3 regions of the Comamonas testosteroni genome follow, and region 2 is predicted to be linked to each of the others. Evidence: riboswitches for the same ligand, from Rfam matches in the RefSeq annotation. Region 2 holds a riboswitch; each other region holds the start of a gene.
What was found. A riboswitch is a leader RNA that binds a small molecule or an ion and turns the genes downstream of it on or off. The one in region 2 is predicted to bind thiamine pyrophosphate.

Region 1 (5,823 bases), 1.3 Mb from region 2:
GCAATGAAACTCTCCGGCCCCGACCTGCCAGTCCACGCCATCCACCACGGGCGCTCGTCCCGGGTAGCTGAATCGAGCCTGCTTGAACTCCATGAATGCCACGGCGGTTTCCACTCCCTCAGTCCGCATAAGAGGCCAGCGGCTGGGCCGCCAGTTCTGCCGACTGCTCGATCTCCGTCATGCGCACCAGATCCAGCAGGTTGAAGCGCCCGTCATGGTGCCAACCCGCCTCGGGCATGCTCATGGAGCCGATGGCGCTGATACGCGTGACGCCGGCCGCACCCAGCAGCCCGGCCAGGCGGTACAGCTCTTCGGGACCGGCCGCAATGCCGGCGGTCTGCAGATAGTCACGCTGAGCGGCCACCACGGGCAGCACGGCATCGAGCCGATCCACAGCCACCACGGCAATCGTGCGGTACAGCGCTGTCGGTGCCAGAGGCTGAAGACTCTCGCTGTAGGCCACGCTCCAAGGCGCATCCACAGGCCCCAGCAGTTGGTGAGCTTCACCGCCCCACTCCATGTTCTGCTGCCAGCGGGCCAGCGCCGCCCCTTCTTCCAGATCCAGCTCGCGGCGTGCGAATCGTCGCTGCAGATTGGCAAGCTCGGCCGCCAGATAGTCGGCAAAAGCACGCGGCGAGATCGGCGCTCCACTCTGTACATAGAACACATGGGGCGAGTAGCAGCCCTGCTGGTCGTAGCGCATCACGTCCCAGGCTGCCAGCCTTGCCATGGCCGGAGCCTTGAGCGTATCCAGCGCCTGCGCGCCGATCAGGCCAAAGCCCAGCTTGTGGCCATGGGGCAAAAAGCGCGTCGTCACGGGCAGGCGACGGCGCAGCGCATCCAGCGTCTGGTTGCCGCCATAGGCCAGCACCGTATCGGCCTGGGCATAGAGAGCGTCGGCCTCTTCGCCACCTGCACCGCGCCACCACACCACGGCCAGGCAATCGGCCAGCGGCGGGTGGACCTCGGCCAGCAAGCGCGCAAACCATCCCGCAAACAAGGGCTCGGCACTGGCCAGCTTGCCAATCGCAGGGGCCTTGACCAGCAAGCCACAGATCAGACTCCACAGTGACAGCGCAGGCACGTTGCCAGCCCAGCTATGCACCAGCAGATCCGGGCCGAAAGCACGTACGGCCCCGCCCTTGGCTGTCGGTTGAAAACCATCGAGTACTGCCGGATTGGCAAAATCCTCGGCCACAAAGCGCTTGAGCTGCGCCGCACGAAAGGTCTTGAAAAATCCTGTCAGCCCCAACCGCACCATATCGGCGTCATAGCCGCTGACCACGGGCAGCCAGGCTTCGGCCTGCTGGCGGTAGATATCGTTGCGATCCAGCAGACGGGCCATCGCACGATCGACGGCATCGATGATCTCGGCCACCGGCATGGGACGCAGATGGATGGCCGCAGCTGTACGCACACGACTGGCCAGTGCCTGCATCTGCGGCGCCGTCAGCACGGGAACGCAGACTTCCAGCCCCCGGCCGTTCCCAGACTTGAAGTCCAGCGTCTGCCACTGCACTTCAGCATCGCCGAGGCCAGGCAGATAGCCAGCCCTGATGCGCTGTAGCTTGCGCTGCTCGCTCATGCGCCGGCAGCTTTCACAAACTCTTCAACCGCCAGCGAGCAGCCCTTGGCTGCGGCACCCTCGGCCCGCCCCAGCAGCAAAAAGCCGTCTTTTTCCTGCTGGCCGGCCCACAGGCCCACATCCTCGGTCAGGATGGTGGTCACCGCGTTGTAGTTGGCCAGATCGCAATGCACCAGAATGCCGCGCTCACCAGCTGCCACGTCCCTGCCGGTGATCGGCTCGACCAGACGCGAACGGATCCAGTGCGGACCGGACTTGACCGAAGGCAGCACCGCATTGCCATCGTCATAGAACTGGGTGCTCAGCTCCGTCATGCCATACATATTGATGCACAGACTGCGGGGCACGCCCAGCAGCTGGGAAAGCTCGGCATAGAACTGCTCGAGCGGCAGCTCGCGCGACTGCCCCTTGTAGCCACCCGTATCCAGCACGCGGCTGCCTGCGGGCAGGCGAAAGCTGCGGCCCTGCGCACGCAGGGCATCCATCACATGGACCAGGCTGAAGCTCGCGCCCAGCAGGGCAAAGGGCTGGCCGCTGCGCTCGGACTCTGCCAGCGCGGCACACAGGGCCGGCATGTCCAGCCCTTCCGAGTTCAGGTAGTAGCGGCTGCCGGCCGAACCGAATTCGGACCGGGCCAAGGCCAGATAGTGAGCCAGCGAGGAATTGGGCATGGCCTGCTCATCGGGAAACAGAATGCCCATGGACATGCGCTCCAGACCCTGCATGAAACGCCTGGAGAAATAGCGCTTCATGGACAGGTCGTAGACCTCGAGCTGCGGATGGAAATGACGTCCACGTGCGGCGCGGCCCGTGGTGCCGCTGGTCATGAATACGCGCTCGGCGGGCGACGGCGGCTCGCTGCGCAGTTCCATGGCCTTGAAGGCATCGATGGGCACGGCCGGAACATCGCGCCAGCTCCTGACATTGCGCAGCGTGGCGCCGCGTCGCTGGCAAAAGCTGCGAAACGGCGCATTGCATTCGTACTGGTAGGCGAAAAGGCGCAGGGCGAGTTGATTGAACTGGTCGTCGGTACAGTCATCCATTGCGATGAAAGCAAGCAGATCGGCGACCAGCGAAGCGGCCTTGTCCATGAAATTCCTTCGAGAGCGGGGACATCATGCTCCGAAGGCTTGCTGACCATGCGAGAACGCACTGCCCTGAGGTCAGCTTGCAAGCTCTTCTTCCGCCGGTATGAACCGGGTCAAGTTCGCGGGTGTAGATCTCAGCACTGGCGTGCACCCCGGAGCGCGGCGCCATCTTACCCCAACGGCATCGCTGCAAGGAGGCTGAGCTGCCGCATGAAAGTCGCGTCACTTGTAACCTGGGGTAAGGCTTCAGCAAGGACAAGAAGGACATCCAGGGCAAAAACATCAAAACACGGCTGCCCAAATACAATCGACCCAGCTCCGCAAGCTGTCTGAGACGCAACCTGCCGCGGCGCCGACAATGGTGCTGCGCGGCATGTCGTGGCGATGGACGGCGTCAGCAAAGCTTGCAAGCCATCCAGGGCACTGAATGCCCGCCCCAAGTCCCAGAGATATTCACATGCATTTTTCGCGCCTTTGTCATCTGGCAGGCTGGCCTGTGGCCGCCGCCGGACTGCTGCTAACGGCACAGTCCGCAACAGCCCAGCAAGCCGCCGCCCAGCCGGACCTGCCCCAGTTGTCCGAAGTCACCGTGCGCAGCACCTTGCAGGAGTCCGCGCTTGAGCAGACCCCGGCATCCGTCACCGTGCTCGACGGCGAGCGCATGCGCGAGCGCAATCTGCAGGTCAATCTCTCGGAATCCCTGAGCGCAGCTCCGGGCCTGCAGCTGCAGAACCGCCAGAACTACGCGCAAGACCTGCAGCTGTCGATTCGCGGCTTTGGCGCGCGCTCCACTTTCGGCGTGCGCGGCATACAGATCTATGTCGACGGCATCCCCTCCACCATGCCCGATGGCCAGGGCCAGACCAACAATATCGATATCGCCTCGCTGGAGCGCGTGGAAGTTCTGCGCGGCCCCTACTCCGCGCTCTACGGCAATGCCTCGGGCGGCGTGATCAATGCCTATACCGAACGCGGCGAGGGCGCGCCCTCGGTGGAAAGCAGCTTTGCGCTGGGCAGCGACGGCCAGAAGCGACTGGGCCTCAAGGCCAAGGGCGAAGCCAACGGGATTGGCTATGTGATCAGCGCCAGCCGCTTTCTGACCGACGGCTACCGTGCCCAGAGCGCAGCGGACAAAAACCTGTTCAACGCCCGCATCGACGTCAAGCCTGACGAATACAGCCAATTGACCCTGGTGGCCAACCATGTGGACATCGATGCCAAGGACCCGGGCGGCATCAAACCCAGCGAGTGGGCCCTCAATCCAAAGGACGTCAACGCCAATGCGATCAAAATGAACTCGCGCAAAAGCGTGAAGCAGACCCAGGCCGGCCTGACCTATGAGCGCCAGCTGGACGGCGGCCAGGCGCTGCGCCTCATGGCCTATGCCGGTCAGCGCGAAATGATGCAGTTCCAGTCTGTCCCCCCCAGCAGCAAACTTGAGGACAAGTACAAAGGCGGGGTGATCGGCCTCAGGCGCGACTATGGCGGCATCGATGCGCGCTGGAGCGGCAAATACGAGCTGGGCAGCGGCAGCCTGAGCCTGATTGCCGGTCTGGCCGCCAATACCGTCAGGGAAGATCGCCAGGGCTACAAGAACTTTGTCGGCAGCCAGCTGGGCGTGGTCGGCGAGCTGGTGCGCGACGAGCGCAATACGCTCACCAGCATCGATCCCTATCTGCAAGCCTCCTGGGCCTTTGCACCGCACTGGAAGCTCGATGCCGGCCTGCGCTGGAGCAATGTGCAGTTCCAATCGCGCGACCATTTCCTGGCCGACAAGGACGATAGCGGCAATGCCGGATTCCATAGGCTTCTGCCGGTGGTTTCGCTGCAGCACGAACTCAATCAGGACACCAATATCTATGCCTCGCTGGGCCGCGGCATGGAAACACCGACCTTCAACGAGATCTCGTACCGCCCCGATCTGGTCGGCGGCCTGAACTTCGGCCTCAAGCCTGCGGTATCGACCAGTGCCGAGCTGGGCATCAAGCAGCGCTTCAATGTGGCCGGCCTGCGCGGCGACTGGTCTGCAGCGCTGTTCCAGACGAGCACCGACAATGAAATCGTGGTGGCCAGCAACGACAACGGCCGCACCTCTTATCAGAACGCCGGCAAGACACGCCGCCGCGGCATGGAGCTGAGCGGCAGCACCTGGCTGACGCCCCAGCTGCGACTGAACGGCGCGCTGACGCTACTCGACGCCAGCCTGCGCAGCGGTTACTGCGACAGCAAGGGCCAGGACTGCATTCCCGCCGGCAACCGCATTGCCGGCGCGGCCAGAAATCTGGGCTATCTGGGGCTGGAATGGCTTCCCGCCACCGACTGGCGTGTGGGCCTGGACTGGCGTCATGTGGGCCGTATTGCCGCCGACGACAAAAACCAGGTCTATGCCCCCAGCTACAACGTGGCCAGCCTGAGCGTTGGCTACACCCGGCGTCTGGGCGCCTGGAAGCTCAGTGCTTTTGCCCGCGTCGACAATCTGGCGGACAAGAACTATGTGGGCTCGGCCATCGTCAACGAAGGCAACGGACGTTATTACGAGCCGGCCCCGGGGCGCCAATGGATGGCCGGAACCAGCCTCAGCTACCAGTTCTAGGCATGTCATCCGGCTTTGCCGGACAGCAGCAAGCGGGCCCTGTGCCCGCTTTTTTCATGTCCGGACAGATCAAAGACGATTTTTTTCAGAAAAATATTTGCTGCCTGCAAACTGCCTGCCTAAGCCCGAAAGCCGCGAATTCCGCGCCGATTTTCCGGCCTGACGGCAGACGCCTGCAACAAGCTGGGGCTCGTCAGCCATGCAAGCCACGTCAAAACAGGGCTATCCACGGCCAACCGCATGAATCTTCAAGCCTGCTCCCATGCAAATTGAACGAAGTTAGCCGCTGAAACAGGAAAGAACAGCACACAGAACTCCTTCACTATGCAACACGCTGCCATCAGGCATGCAACTGCCACGAAATGCAGGGCAAACGGCAACCGGTGCCGATCCCCGGCAAAGAAATCATTTCTTATAGGAAATTCACCTGAAAAGAGCTCAGATGGCAGTCTTTTGAAAGCAAATTCACAGCGCTAGAATCCGCCACCAACGCTGCCTCGCATGTTTGAAGCCGGGGCAGGTTTCAGATTCGTCTCCGTATGTCAGCCCTTTTCGTT
Region 2 (5,823 bases):
ACAGCACCAGGTCGTAGGTGGTATAGGGCAGGACCTGGAAGCCGTCCTTGATGAGGATGGAGGCGGCTTCCACCAGATTGAGCGTGTCGGGCTGCAGCGTGTAGTCGTCACCGATCAGCTCCAGCTTGATCCAGGGCGTGTCGAAGACTTCACGCGCCATCTGGGCCGTGGTCACGGCCTCCTGGATGGTCATGCAGCCTGCCGTGTTGGGCAGCACGGGCACGTTGAGCTTGCGCAGCAGCTCCCAGAAGCTGGCACCTGTCTCGGCAGCATTGCTGCCCTGGCGGCGCAGCGAGGCCGTGACCATGGCGGGCCTGGAGCGTTCTACAGCGGCTTCGAGAATCGCCGGCGAGGGGTAGCGCGAGGTGCCCAGCAGCAAGCGGCTTTCAAAACGCTGGCCGTAGAGAACCAGCGCGTCGTCGGTAGTTTTGGTATTCATGATTTATCTATATCTCTTGTCTTTGTACCGCAATGCGCGTGAAGCCCAGTGAGCCTCAAAAAGGCATGTGCCAAGTCAGTGACACCGAGCAAGAGCCGCCTCGCCGCGAGGGTGTCGTCCCCTGGGGGAAGGCGCGAAGTGACTCAGGGGGATTCATGTCTAGCCGCCTGTCACCGGAGAGATGACTTCCATCCTGTCGCCCTCATTGAGCGCATGGTCGGCGTACTGCGTCTTGGGCACGAACACCGTGTTGACCGCCACGGCAAACGGGGGCCTGGCCTGCATCTGCGCCAGCGCATCGGCCACGGTGGCATGGGCTGGCAGCTCGGTGGCTTGCTGGTTGAGAGTGATCTTCATGGCATGGAAACGGAAAATAAAGCGGGTGCTAAGTTAAACCTCTGCACGGCGGCGCTTGCGTGCGCCAGGGGTGCAAGTGCTGTGCGCCAAAGTTCGGGCTCGCAGTTCAGCCACGATGCACGGCGACATCGAACTCGCGCGCCAGTGGCGAGTCATTGTGGTCCAGCAGCTCCAGCACCACGTCCAGCATGGCGGGCGAGATCATGAAGCCGTGACGGTAGAGGCCGTTGACTTCCATGACACGTGGAGTCAGCAGACGCACGGCGGGCAGATTATCGGGCAGGGTGGGGCGGCACTGGGTGGCGATCTCCACAATGCGGCCTTCGGCAAAGCCGGAGTGAACGGTATAGGCCGCGCTCAGCAGCTCCAGCGTGGAGCGCACGCTGGCTGGCGACATATCGTCGGACTCGATTTCGGTCGCGCCAATCACGAACAGATGATCTTCCTTGGGCGCGATATAGATGGGGTAGCGTGGATGGATCAGGCGTGTGGGCCGCTGCAGCGTAACTTCGGGCGCATGGATGCGCACCACCTCGCCGCGAATGCCGCGCAGCTGCTTCCACTGGGTGCGGGCCCCCAGGCCCCGGCAGTCGAACACGAAGTCCGGCTGGCCAGCCTCGCCGGGGCGGAAGTCGCTGATTTCGCGTGGGCTGTCCCAGTGCAGCTTCACACCCAGCGCGGTGAGCTTGTCGACCAGCGCCGTCAGCAGCTGGCGGTTGTCCAGCTGGCCTTCGCCGGGCAGATAGACGGCCTGGTTGAAGCGTCCCTGCAGCGCGGGCTCGCAGTCCTGCAGTGCCGCGCCAGTCTTCTCCTGCATGGCCGGCAGGCTGGGGTTGATGCGCCGGTTTTTCTCCAGCAGGCCGAAAAAGCGCGCCGCGTCGCCCTGGTCCTGACGGTGCCAGAGAATCAGCGTGCCGTTTTGCTGCAGGAACACGTGCTGCTCAAGCTGGGCTATCAGCTCGGGCCAGCGCTTGAGCCCATGCTGGCCCATGCGCACCACGCCGGGCTCGGTAATGGCCGACTCGGCCAGCGGAGCCAGCATGGCGGCCGCCACGCGCGCGGCTGCGCCATCGCCTAGCGGGCCGTGGGCGTCATAGAGGTCGACGGCATGACCGCGCTGGGCCAGGGCCAGCGACAGCAGACGGCCCATGAGGCCGCCGCCGAGAATTGCGATCTTTGAAGAAGCTTGTAGCAATGACATGTGCAAATCGTTTTCCATCCGGACACAGGAACAGGGCCATGTGCAGGACAAAACGCGGCATGCCTTGCGGCTTGTGAAACTCCCCACGCCAGCATGACCTGGATCGGGTGCAGGGGGCACAGGGCACGGATGGTGCTCTGGTGCGCAGCCGGTGGCTGTCGCGGCCCCAGGGTGTTTCTCAGTCCACGCAGGCTGCTTGCCTGCGGGACACCCCTGTTTCGTCCGTTGGACATTACAGCACAACCGCAAACTGCGCGCATTGACCATGCGCATGGGCGATAATTTTTGCCATGACTGTGATTGCTTCATCCTCCATCCCCGGCGCCGCAAAAAAGCGCTATGCACGCGTGCTCTCCATCGCCGGCTCGGACAGCGGCGGTGGCGCCGGCATCCAGGCCGACCTCAAGACCTGCGCGGCTCTGGGCTGCTACGGCATGACGGCAATCACGGCCATCACCGTGCAGAACACGCTGGGTGTGACGGGCATTCATGGCATTCCGCTGGATACCGTGCGCGGCCAGATCGATGCCGTTGTGCAGGACATAGGCGTCGATGCCGTCAAGATCGGCATGCTGGCAACCCCCGATGTGGTGAGTGTGGTGGCGGATGCGATTCGTCGCCACGGGATCAGGAACGTGGTGCTGGACCCCGTGATGGTGGCCACCAGCGGCGATCGCCTGATCGTTCCCGAGACGGCTCAGGCACTGGTCCAGGAGCTGTTCCCTCTGGCGACGGTGATTACCCCCAATCTGGATGAAGCAGCTTTGCTGCTGGGTCGCAACATCGACGGCATTGGAGCGCTGGATGCGGCCGTGGCCGATCTGCTGGCCATGGGGGCGCCGGCGGTGTTGCTCAAGGGTGGGCATCTGAGCGGCGATCTGGTCATGGATGTGCTGGGCCGGCAAGGCCGGCAGGCAGGCGACTATCTGCGCCTGCAGTCGCAGCGCATCGTCACCCATAACGGCCATGGCACTGGCTGCACGCTGTCGTCGGCGATTGCATCTTTCCTGGCCCAGGGGCTGGAGCTGGAGGCCGCAGTGACCGAGGCGCGCCGCTATATTCTGGGCGCCATCGAGGCGGGAGCCGAGGTCTATACGGGCCAGGGCCACGGCCCCCTCAATCATGGCTATGCGCCGCGTGCACAGCTGATCGTCGAAGGCTGATTGCCGACGCCCGCAAAAAAGGCCTGCTGCTGCAGGCCTTTGGCTTTGGTGGGCCCGGGCTCGGGGATTACCAGCCCCAGACCAGATTCTTGGCCACCCAGCCGCTCTGGCCGTTGCTGCGCTGGACCTGGGCCCAGCTGCCTTGCTTTTTCAGCGTCTGCAGCACCTCATGCTGCTCCAGCTTGCCTACCCGGTTGTGCTTCTGGCCAGGGCCGGAGCGCAGATTGGCCGTGCGCGCCGTCACCACCATATGCGGGCTCTTGCTGGTCAGCGGGGCGTGGACCCAGCCCAGCGTGGACTCATAGTCCTTGACGCGCAGCCACTGGCCCTTGCGCTGGGTGACTTGCAGCGGGTAGCCCTTGCTCAGTTCCCAGAGGGTCGCGGAGCGGGTGTTGGGCTGCTCGCGCACATTCACGGTCTTGCCCTTGATGCTGACAAATTCCTGGGCTTGTGCGAGGGCCGGCAGCAGGCCGGCGGTGAGCGCGCCCAGCGCGATCAGGCTTGAAGTGGCGGCGGTGCGGATCCAGCGGTTACAAGGCACGGGGCAGATTCTCCTTTATCGATTGAAAACAGGCTGTAACCCTCATCGGACTTGCGTGGCTAGCTATAGTTCCTGTAGAAAGCTGACAGGGGCTGAACACCTGACAGCCATAAAGGAATGCCATGAACCAGCCAGTCCGCGCCCATGGGAGCGCCTCGTTGACTACCCGATTGACGCTTGCATTGACGGCTCTGGCAGCAGCGACGCTGCTGACCGCCTGCCAGAGTAGGGCGTTGGCGAATGCTTCGGCTGCAACACCTGCCGCTGCGGCGGCAAAAGCCGGGGACCTGCAGATGCTGGGCCAGCAATTGCTGGCCGCTGCCGCGCAGGGCGATGCCGTGACGGTGCGCAATCTGCTGGCTGACAACGCGCCTGTCGACGTGCAGGATGCCCGGGGCAATACCCCCTTGCTGCTGGCCACGGCGGCCAACCATATCGAGGTAGCACGATCGCTGCTGATGCATGGTGCCAGCCCCAATATCGAGAACCAGATGCAGGACAGCGCTTATTTGCTGGCCGGCGCGCAGGGCCGGCTGGAGATTGTGCGCATGACGATTTCCTATGGCGCCGATCTCAAGAGCACCAACCGTTATGGGGGCACGGCCCTGATTCCAGCCTGCGAGCGCGGCCATCTGGAAACAGCCCAGGCACTGATCGCCGCCGGCGTGAATGTGAATCATGTCAACCGGCTGGGCTGGACCTGTCTGATGGAAGCCGTGGTGCTCGGCGATGGCGGGCCGCGCCATCAGGCCATCATCCAGGCCTTGATCGATGCCAAGGCCGATCTGAACCTGCCCGACAAGGATGGGGTGACGGCCCTGGCCCATGCACGCCAGCGCGGGCAGCAGGCCGTGGTGCAGCTGCTGCAGGCGGCGGGCGCCAGGTAAAAAAACAGAAAAATGGCTGAATCGCCCTGTTAAAAGGCGTTTGTCGCTATTGAGTTTGATTTTTTCTCAGGCGGCAACGGAGCGCGGCTGCAGCTGGCGTGTGGCGACGGCCACCACAAAGGTCAGCGCCAGCGTGGGCAGGGCCGAGCCCAGGGCCGCGCTGACATAGGGCAGCAGGTGATAGAAGGCAATGCCCAGCACCCAGATGGCCACAGCATCCCAGCGCACGGCGGGCGCTTTTTGCATCAGCTCCACGGCATCGGTGCCAAAGGCCAGGCGACCGAGCATCACGCCGAACAGCGGCACAAAGCAGGAGCTGAGCAACAGCAGAAACGGCTCCAGGCTGTGCATGGGCAGCACCATGGCCAGCGCCGTGCACAGGGATGCGATCAGCAGGCCCCAGCGGCGAATACTCCAGCCCGGTAGCAGGCTGTGGGCCGACATGGCACCCGAGTAGGCATCGCCATAGGCGTTGTCCACCTCGTCGATCAGAATCAGCGACAGGGCGATCAGTCCGCCCTGGGCCAGCAGCAGGGCCGTGACCAGGTCTTCGCTGGGCAGGGTCAGGGCCACCAGCACGCCCAGGGAGTAGCACCAGATATTGGCCAGGGCAAAGCCGGTCCAGGCACCCGTCAGCGCGGACTTGCCGCTCTTGCCGTGGCGCGCATAGTCGGCCACCAGCGGCAGCCAGCTGATGGGCATGGCGATCACCAGATCGACGGCGCCGAGCATGCTCATGCCGCCGGCACCCTCGCGGGCCAGCAAGGTCCCGAGGCCGGTGGTGCCAGCCATTTTCAGGAATTGCCAGCTCAGCCACAGCAGCGAGGCAATCACCAGCGGCAAGGCCACGCGCGAGATGATGCGGCGCACCAGGGTGGTCATGGAGCCGCTCATCAGCAGCAGGATCACGCCGCCCCAGAGCAGCGTGGCCAGCCAGGGCCAGTAGGCAGCGCCCATGGTGCCGCCTTGTTTGCCCAGCGCCACGGTGGCGTCACGCATCACCACCAGCTCGAAACTGCCCCAGCCCAGCAACTGGATGATGTTGAGCACGATAGGCAGCCGTGCGAAGTGGCGGCCGTAGACGCAGTGCATCAGTCCGGCGCTGGACAGGCCGCTGTCGCAGCCCAGCTTGCCCACCCAGCCCAGCAGGCCGGCGCCGATCAGGGAGCCGATGCCGATAGCAACCAGCGCATGCAGCGGGCTGAGCGCGGGCAGCAGATAGGCGCCCATCTGCA
Region 3 (5,823 bases), 590 kb from region 2:
AGGATCTCTATCGTTCCATAGGCGTGGGGCGTGAGGACAGGAATGGGCGGCTGCTGCAGCTGGCCAGCAACGCCCATATGTTTGGCGCGCCTGTGGGCGTATTCGTCGCCGTCGAGAGCCGCATGCTGCATGCGCAGTGGGTGGATCTGGGAATCTATCTGCAATCGCTGATGCTGCTGGCGACCGGAAGGGGACTGGCCACCTGCGCCCAGGGCTTCTGGCGCAATTACAGCGATTTTGTGAGCCGGCATCTGGCGCTGCCACAGGGCTACCAGATCGCTTTTGGCATGGCACTGGGTTATGAGGATGTGGCCGCGCCCATCAATCAGTGGCGTTCCACCCGGGCCGGGCTTGAGGACTGGTGCGAGATGCGTGGTTTTGAATGAAAACTGGATTTAATCCAGGATGAATAAGCGCTGGGTGCTTCTCTTCATGTAGCAAGGGACAAGATGCCGGAGCGCAGGGGTGAAGCCGGGCGCCAGAGCGGCAGCCCGGCTTCTTTTTCTCAATACCGGCCGCTTACTTCCACAGAGCGCACTTGCTCTCTTCCTTGGTGGTGAAGACCTGGTCGCCGGGCAGGGTCTTGAGCACCTTGAAGTAATCCCAGGCTTTCTTCGATTCGGCCGGCGCCTTGACCTGCAGCAGATACATGTCGTGAGCGTAGCGGCCGTCGGGGCGGATCACGCCCTTGGCATAGAAGTCCGACAGCGGCGTGGCCTTGAAGCCAGCTATGATCTTGTCGGCATCCGTAGTGCCCAGCTTCTCGGCCAGCTTCAGATACTGCATGGCTGCCGAGTAGTTGGCTGCCTGCAGCGAGGTGGGCATCTTCTTGAACTTGGCAAAGAAGCGATCCGAGAACTTGCGGCTTTCGGGATTCAGGTCCCAATGCCAGCTGTCGGTGAACATCAGGCCTTCCGTGGCTTTGAGGCCCAGGCTGTGGATGTCGGAGCTGAACAGCAGCAGGCCAGCCAGCTTCATGGTCTTGGTCAGGCCGAACTCGCGTGCCGACTTGATGGCATTGATGGTGTCGCCGCCTGCATTGGCCAGGCCCAGGATCTGGGCCTTGGAGTTCTGGGCCTGCAGCAGGAAGGAGGAGAAGTCGGCCGTGTTCAGCGGGTGCCTGACGCTGCCCAGCACCTTGCCGCCAGCGGCATTGACCACGCGGGTGGTATCGGCCTCCAGCGCCTGGCCAAAGGCGTAGTCGGCCGTCAGAAAGAACCAGCTCTTGCCACCCAGCTCCACCACTGCCTTACCCGTGCCCTTGGCCAGCGCCACGGTGTCATAGGCATAGTGCACGAAATAGGGGCTGCACTGATCGTTGGTCAGAGCCGAAGTGCCCGCGCCGTTGATGATGTAGACCTTTTTCTTCTCGTCGGCCACCTTGCCCATGGCCAGACCGGCACTGGAGGTGGTGCCGCCGATCAGCATGTTCATGCCCTGGGTGTCGAACCACTCGCGTGCCTTGCTGGCCGCGATATCGGCCTTGTTCTGGTGGTCGGCCGTCAGTACCTCGACGGGCTTGCCCAGCAGCTTGCCGCCAAAGTCGTCCACGGCCATCTGCACGGCGAGGGCGCCGCCCTTGCCGTCCACATCGGCATAGAGGCCCGACATATCGGTGATGAAGCCGATGCGAATCCTGTCCTGCGCCTGAGCGCCTGCAGCGGTCAGCAGGCATCCCAGTGCCAGCGTCAATGTTCTTGCGGAAAAAACGGGAGCGGAGCAAACAGAACGAGGCTTCATCAGAGTCATCTCCTGAGGTGGTGAGTACCCGGTCACTGCGACGGGCAGCCAGCATGGTCGCAGCTGGAGCAGGGCGCGCCATCAGGGCAAGCACCGGGGCCGCGACAAGGTATCCGCGGCGACTCGGGAAAATGCTGCAAGCTTTTACACTGCAGGGCAGCGATTTAGGAAAGAAGAAGAAATGGATATTCGTCAAGCATTGCAGCAGCGTCGTTCGGTGCGCGCTTTTCTGCCGCAGGCCGTGGCTGCTGCCACGGTGCGGGACTTGCTGGAGACAGCCGCGCAGGCGCCGTCCGGCGGCAATATGCAACCCTGGCGTGTGACCGCCGTGGGCGGACAGGCGCTCAAGGATCTGTGCGCCAAGGCCAGGCAGACCGAGGCCGTGCAGCGCCCCGGCCTGTCCTATCCACCCGGTTTGTGGGAGCCCTACCGCAGTCGCCGCTTTGAAAACGGAGAAGATCTGTACCGCGCAATCAATATCGGCCGCGAGGACAAGGCTGCACGTCTGGCCCAGCTGGCCAAGAACGGCCAGATGTTCGGTGCGCCCGTAGGCATTTTTGTGGCCGTGGAGGAACGCATGGGCTATGCGCAATGGGTGGATCTGGGCATCTATCTGCAGTCCTTCATGCTGCTGGCCGTGGAAAAAGGTCTGGCCACTTGTGCCCAGGGCTTCTGGCGCATGTACAACGATATGCTGATCGAACAGCTGGCATTGCCGGATGGCTACCAGATTGCCTTTGGCATTGCCCTGGGCTACGAGGATGTCAGCGCACCTATCAACCAGTGGCGCGCAAGCCGTGCGGCCAGCCATGAATGGCTGGCGCTGAAAGGGCTAGACGAGGCTGCGGATTAGGCGCTTGAGGGTCAGGATAGTTAAACAGCTTCAATGGTGCGCAAATTGCGGCAAAACCAGCCTATACTGCGTACAGCTCCGGGGTGTGCAAAAGCGCTGAGATGCCAGTCACTGTGAAAACAGTGCGGCGAACCCGACGAACTTGATCCGGTTCATACCGGCGGAAGAAGAGCGGGACCCTGACGCAGGGCCGATGGATGGACAGGACAGCCGGCATCAGTGCCAGCCCTGAAAACCATGGGCACAGCAAACCCCAGGCGCCTCGCGCACTGGGGTTTTGTCTTTTTCGGGCAGCCCGGTGCGTGGAGGTCAGGGCTGAAGTTGCAGAACTCAGCGGCATAGGCCGGACACCCATTCGGGACCGGGCCAGTGCAGGGCAAGATCAGAGCAGGGCCGCACTCCACGGAGCGTTTGATGCATTTCAACCGCTTTGAGGAGACTGCGATGAACGCCCCTGATTCCATTTTCACGCCTGCTGCAGGCCATGCCCCCGATGCCGCTCGTTTTGCCGAGCTGCTGGCCCAGTCGCGCCAGCCGTTTCCGTCATCGACCAAGAGCTATCTGAGTGGCGCGCTGCATCCGCAGCTGCGTGTGCCGGTGCGCGATATTGCGCTCACCAATGGAGAGCAGGTCAGCGTCTACGATACCTCGGGCCCCTATACCGACCCCGCCGTGCAGATCGACGTGCGCCAGGGCCTGCCCAGTGTGCGCGGTGCCTGGATCGAAGCGCGCGGCGACAGCGAATACTATGTGGGTCGCCAGCGCGTGGCGCTGGACGACGGCGGCAAGCGCGGTGAGGAAGATGCGCGCGTGGCCCAGCTGCGTGCCGAGGCGGCCGCGCTGCAGCGCCAGCCACGCCGTGCCAAATCCGGCCAGAACGTGACCCAGATGCACTATGCCAAGCGCGGCATCATCACGCCCGAGATGGAGTATGTGGCCCTGCGCGAGAACGGCCGCCGCGAATGGATGGCGCAGTACCAGCAGGATGCGGCGCGCGAGCTGCGCCTGGCCGGCAACAGCCTGGGCGCATCGATCCCGAAGATCATCACACCCGAATTCGTGCGCGACGAAGTGGCGCGCGGCCGCGCCATCATTCCGGCCAATATCAACCATCCTGAAATCGAGCCCATGGCCATAGGCCGCAATTTCAAGGTCAAGATCAACGCCAACATCGGCAATTCGGCCGTGACCTCCAGCATCGAGGAAGAGGTGGAAAAGCTGGTCTGGGCCATTCGCTGGGGTGCGGACAATGTCATGGATCTGTCCACCGGCAAGAACATCCACACCACACGCGACTGGATTGTGCGCAACTCGCCCGTGCCCATCGGCACCGTGCCCATCTACCAGGCGCTGGAGAAGGTCGGCGGCATTGCCGAAGACTTGACCTGGCCCATCTTCCGCGACACGCTGATCGAGCAGGCAGAGCAGGGCGTGGACTACTTCACCATCCACGCCGGGGTGCGCCTGGCCTATATCCACCTCACGGCGCAGCGTCGCACCGGCATCGTCTCGCGTGGCGGCTCCATCATGGCCAAGTGGTGCATGGCCCACCATCGCGAAAGCTTCCTCTACGAGCATTTCGAAGACATCTGCGACATCATGAAGCAGTACGACGTCAGCTTCTCGCTGGGCGACGGCCTGCGTCCCGGCTGCGCTTCGGACGCCAACGACGAAGCACAGTTTGCCGAACTGGCCACGCTGGGCGAGCTGACGCAGATCGCCTGGAAGCACGATGTGCAGACCATGATCGAAGGCCCGGGCCATGTGCCCATGCACATGATCCAGCAGAACATGACCGAGCAGCTCAAGCACTGCCACGAGGCTCCGTTCTACACCCTAGGCCCGCTGACCATAGACATCGCCCCTGGCTACGACCATATCGCTTCGGCCATCGGTGCGGCCATGATCGGCTGGTTCGGCACGGCCATGCTGTGCTATGTCACGCCCAAGGAGCATCTGGGCCTGCCCGACCGCGACGACGTCAAGCAGGGCATCATCGCGTACAAGATTGCGGCCCATGCCGCCGATGTCGCCAAGGGCCATCCGGGCGCGCGCTCGCGTGACGATGCGCTGTCTCAGGCGCGCTTCGACTTCCGCTGGCAGGACCAGTTCAACCTGGGCCTGGACCCCGACACGGCCCAGGCCTACCACGACGAGACCCTGCCCAAGGACAGCGCCAAGGTGGCCCATTTCTGCTCCATGTGCGGACCCAAGTTCTGCTCCATGAAAATCACCCAGGAAGTGCGCGATTTTGCTGCCGCCAAGGGCATTGCCGAAGAGCAGGCACTGGTCGCAGGCATGCAGGCCAAGGCCGGCGAGTTCAACAAGGCGGGCGGCGACTTCTATATCCCCATTGTCAACGCCTCGACCGATACCACGGCGCGTTGATTAAAGGTTGAATAGGGCTCTGGCGCTTATCTGATAAGCGCTGATAGCTATCAAAATACAAAAGGCAAGCCTTGAGGGCTTGCCTTTTTTTGTGCCGAGATACGCGAGTATCAGAAGGGGTAGGCGGGGACGCCGCCTGCCAAGTTCAGCCACTGGCCGCGCTCCAGTTGGTTGCCTTGGCCGGGCACCATGGCATAGAACTCGGGGCTGAGCTGAGGCATGCCGTGGGCGGCAATCGAGTCCAGCGCAGTGCTGCTGAGCGGAATGCCGTAGTGGGCAAAGACCTGGCGCATGTCACGGCCGATGATGCGGCTGGACAGCACATACAGCAGTTCATGGTTGCTGATCTCGCGCTTGGTATAGCTGCCCATGCCCAGCGCATTCCTGTTGGCAATCCAGTACGCATCGTTGAAGATCAGACGCTCGCCACGGCCCAGCATGCCGAGGAAGTCGATCACATCGGCAGGCTGTGGCTGGCCCTGGCCCAGACGCTCCTTGGTGTAGATAAAGGCCAGCTGGAAGTGCACGGCACGCATGGCGTTGTCGCTTTTTTTGGCAGCCGTCCAGAAGCGCTGGAACATATCGGCCTGCAAGGCGTCGCCGCTCTTGCCCGTGGCGCGTGCCGCCTGGATGTCCAGGTAGAGCTTTTTATGGTCGATGCGCTCGCCGCTGTTGTTCTCGGCACCGTTGGTGATGGCGTACTGGCGCAGGGCACTGGCATTGGCCAGGATGTTGTTGTCGCATTCCACGGGGCAGCCGCCGCCAGGGTTCTTGCCGCCCTGGCCGTCGGTGTCGGTCAGCAGCGTCATATGGCGCATCACGGTGTTGTGTCCGAGCTCATG

Region 1: linked by a shared signal. The riboswitch ahead of F0P97_RS11290 (long-chain fatty acid--CoA ligase) and the one ahead of F0P97_RS17575 (FAD-dependent oxidoreductase) in region 2 are both predicted to bind thiamine pyrophosphate.
Region 3: linked by a shared signal. The riboswitch ahead of thiC (phosphomethylpyrimidine synthase ThiC) and the one ahead of F0P97_RS17575 (FAD-dependent oxidoreductase) in region 2 are both predicted to bind thiamine pyrophosphate.

What each region holds. Positions count from the first base shown of each region.
Region 1 covers NZ_CP043568.1:2,470,757-2,476,579, reverse strand. The annotation lists gene F0P97_RS11300 (ABC transporter ATP-binding protein) at 1-93, opposite strand, end outside; gene F0P97_RS11295 (acyl-CoA reductase) at 119-1,585, opposite strand; gene F0P97_RS11290 (long-chain fatty acid--CoA ligase) at 1,582-2,676, opposite strand; TPP riboswitch at 2,747-2,838, opposite strand; gene F0P97_RS11285 (TonB-dependent receptor family protein) at 3,131-5,266, shown strand.
Region 2 covers NZ_CP043568.1:3,808,879-3,814,701, reverse strand. The annotation lists gene F0P97_RS17585 (thiazole synthase) at 1-439, opposite strand, end outside; gene thiS (sulfur carrier protein ThiS) at 599-796, opposite strand; gene F0P97_RS17575 (FAD-dependent oxidoreductase) at 903-1,997, opposite strand; TPP riboswitch at 2,061-2,222, opposite strand; gene thiD (bifunctional hydroxymethylpyrimidine kinase/phosphomethylpyrimidine kinase) at 2,288-3,160, shown strand; gene F0P97_RS17565 (SH3 domain-containing protein) at 3,228-3,701, opposite strand; gene F0P97_RS17560 (ankyrin repeat domain-containing protein) at 3,824-4,588, shown strand; gene F0P97_RS17555 (purine-cytosine permease family protein) at 4,655-5,823, opposite strand, start outside.
Region 3 covers NZ_CP043568.1:4,396,012-4,401,834, reverse strand. The annotation lists gene F0P97_RS20240 (nitroreductase) at 1-386, shown strand, start outside; gene F0P97_RS20235 (ABC transporter substrate-binding protein) at 520-1,740, opposite strand; gene F0P97_RS20230 (nitroreductase) at 1,922-2,593, shown strand; TPP riboswitch at 2,663-2,779, shown strand; gene thiC (phosphomethylpyrimidine synthase ThiC) at 3,038-4,981, shown strand; gene F0P97_RS20220 (ImpA family metalloprotease) at 5,092-5,823, opposite strand, start outside.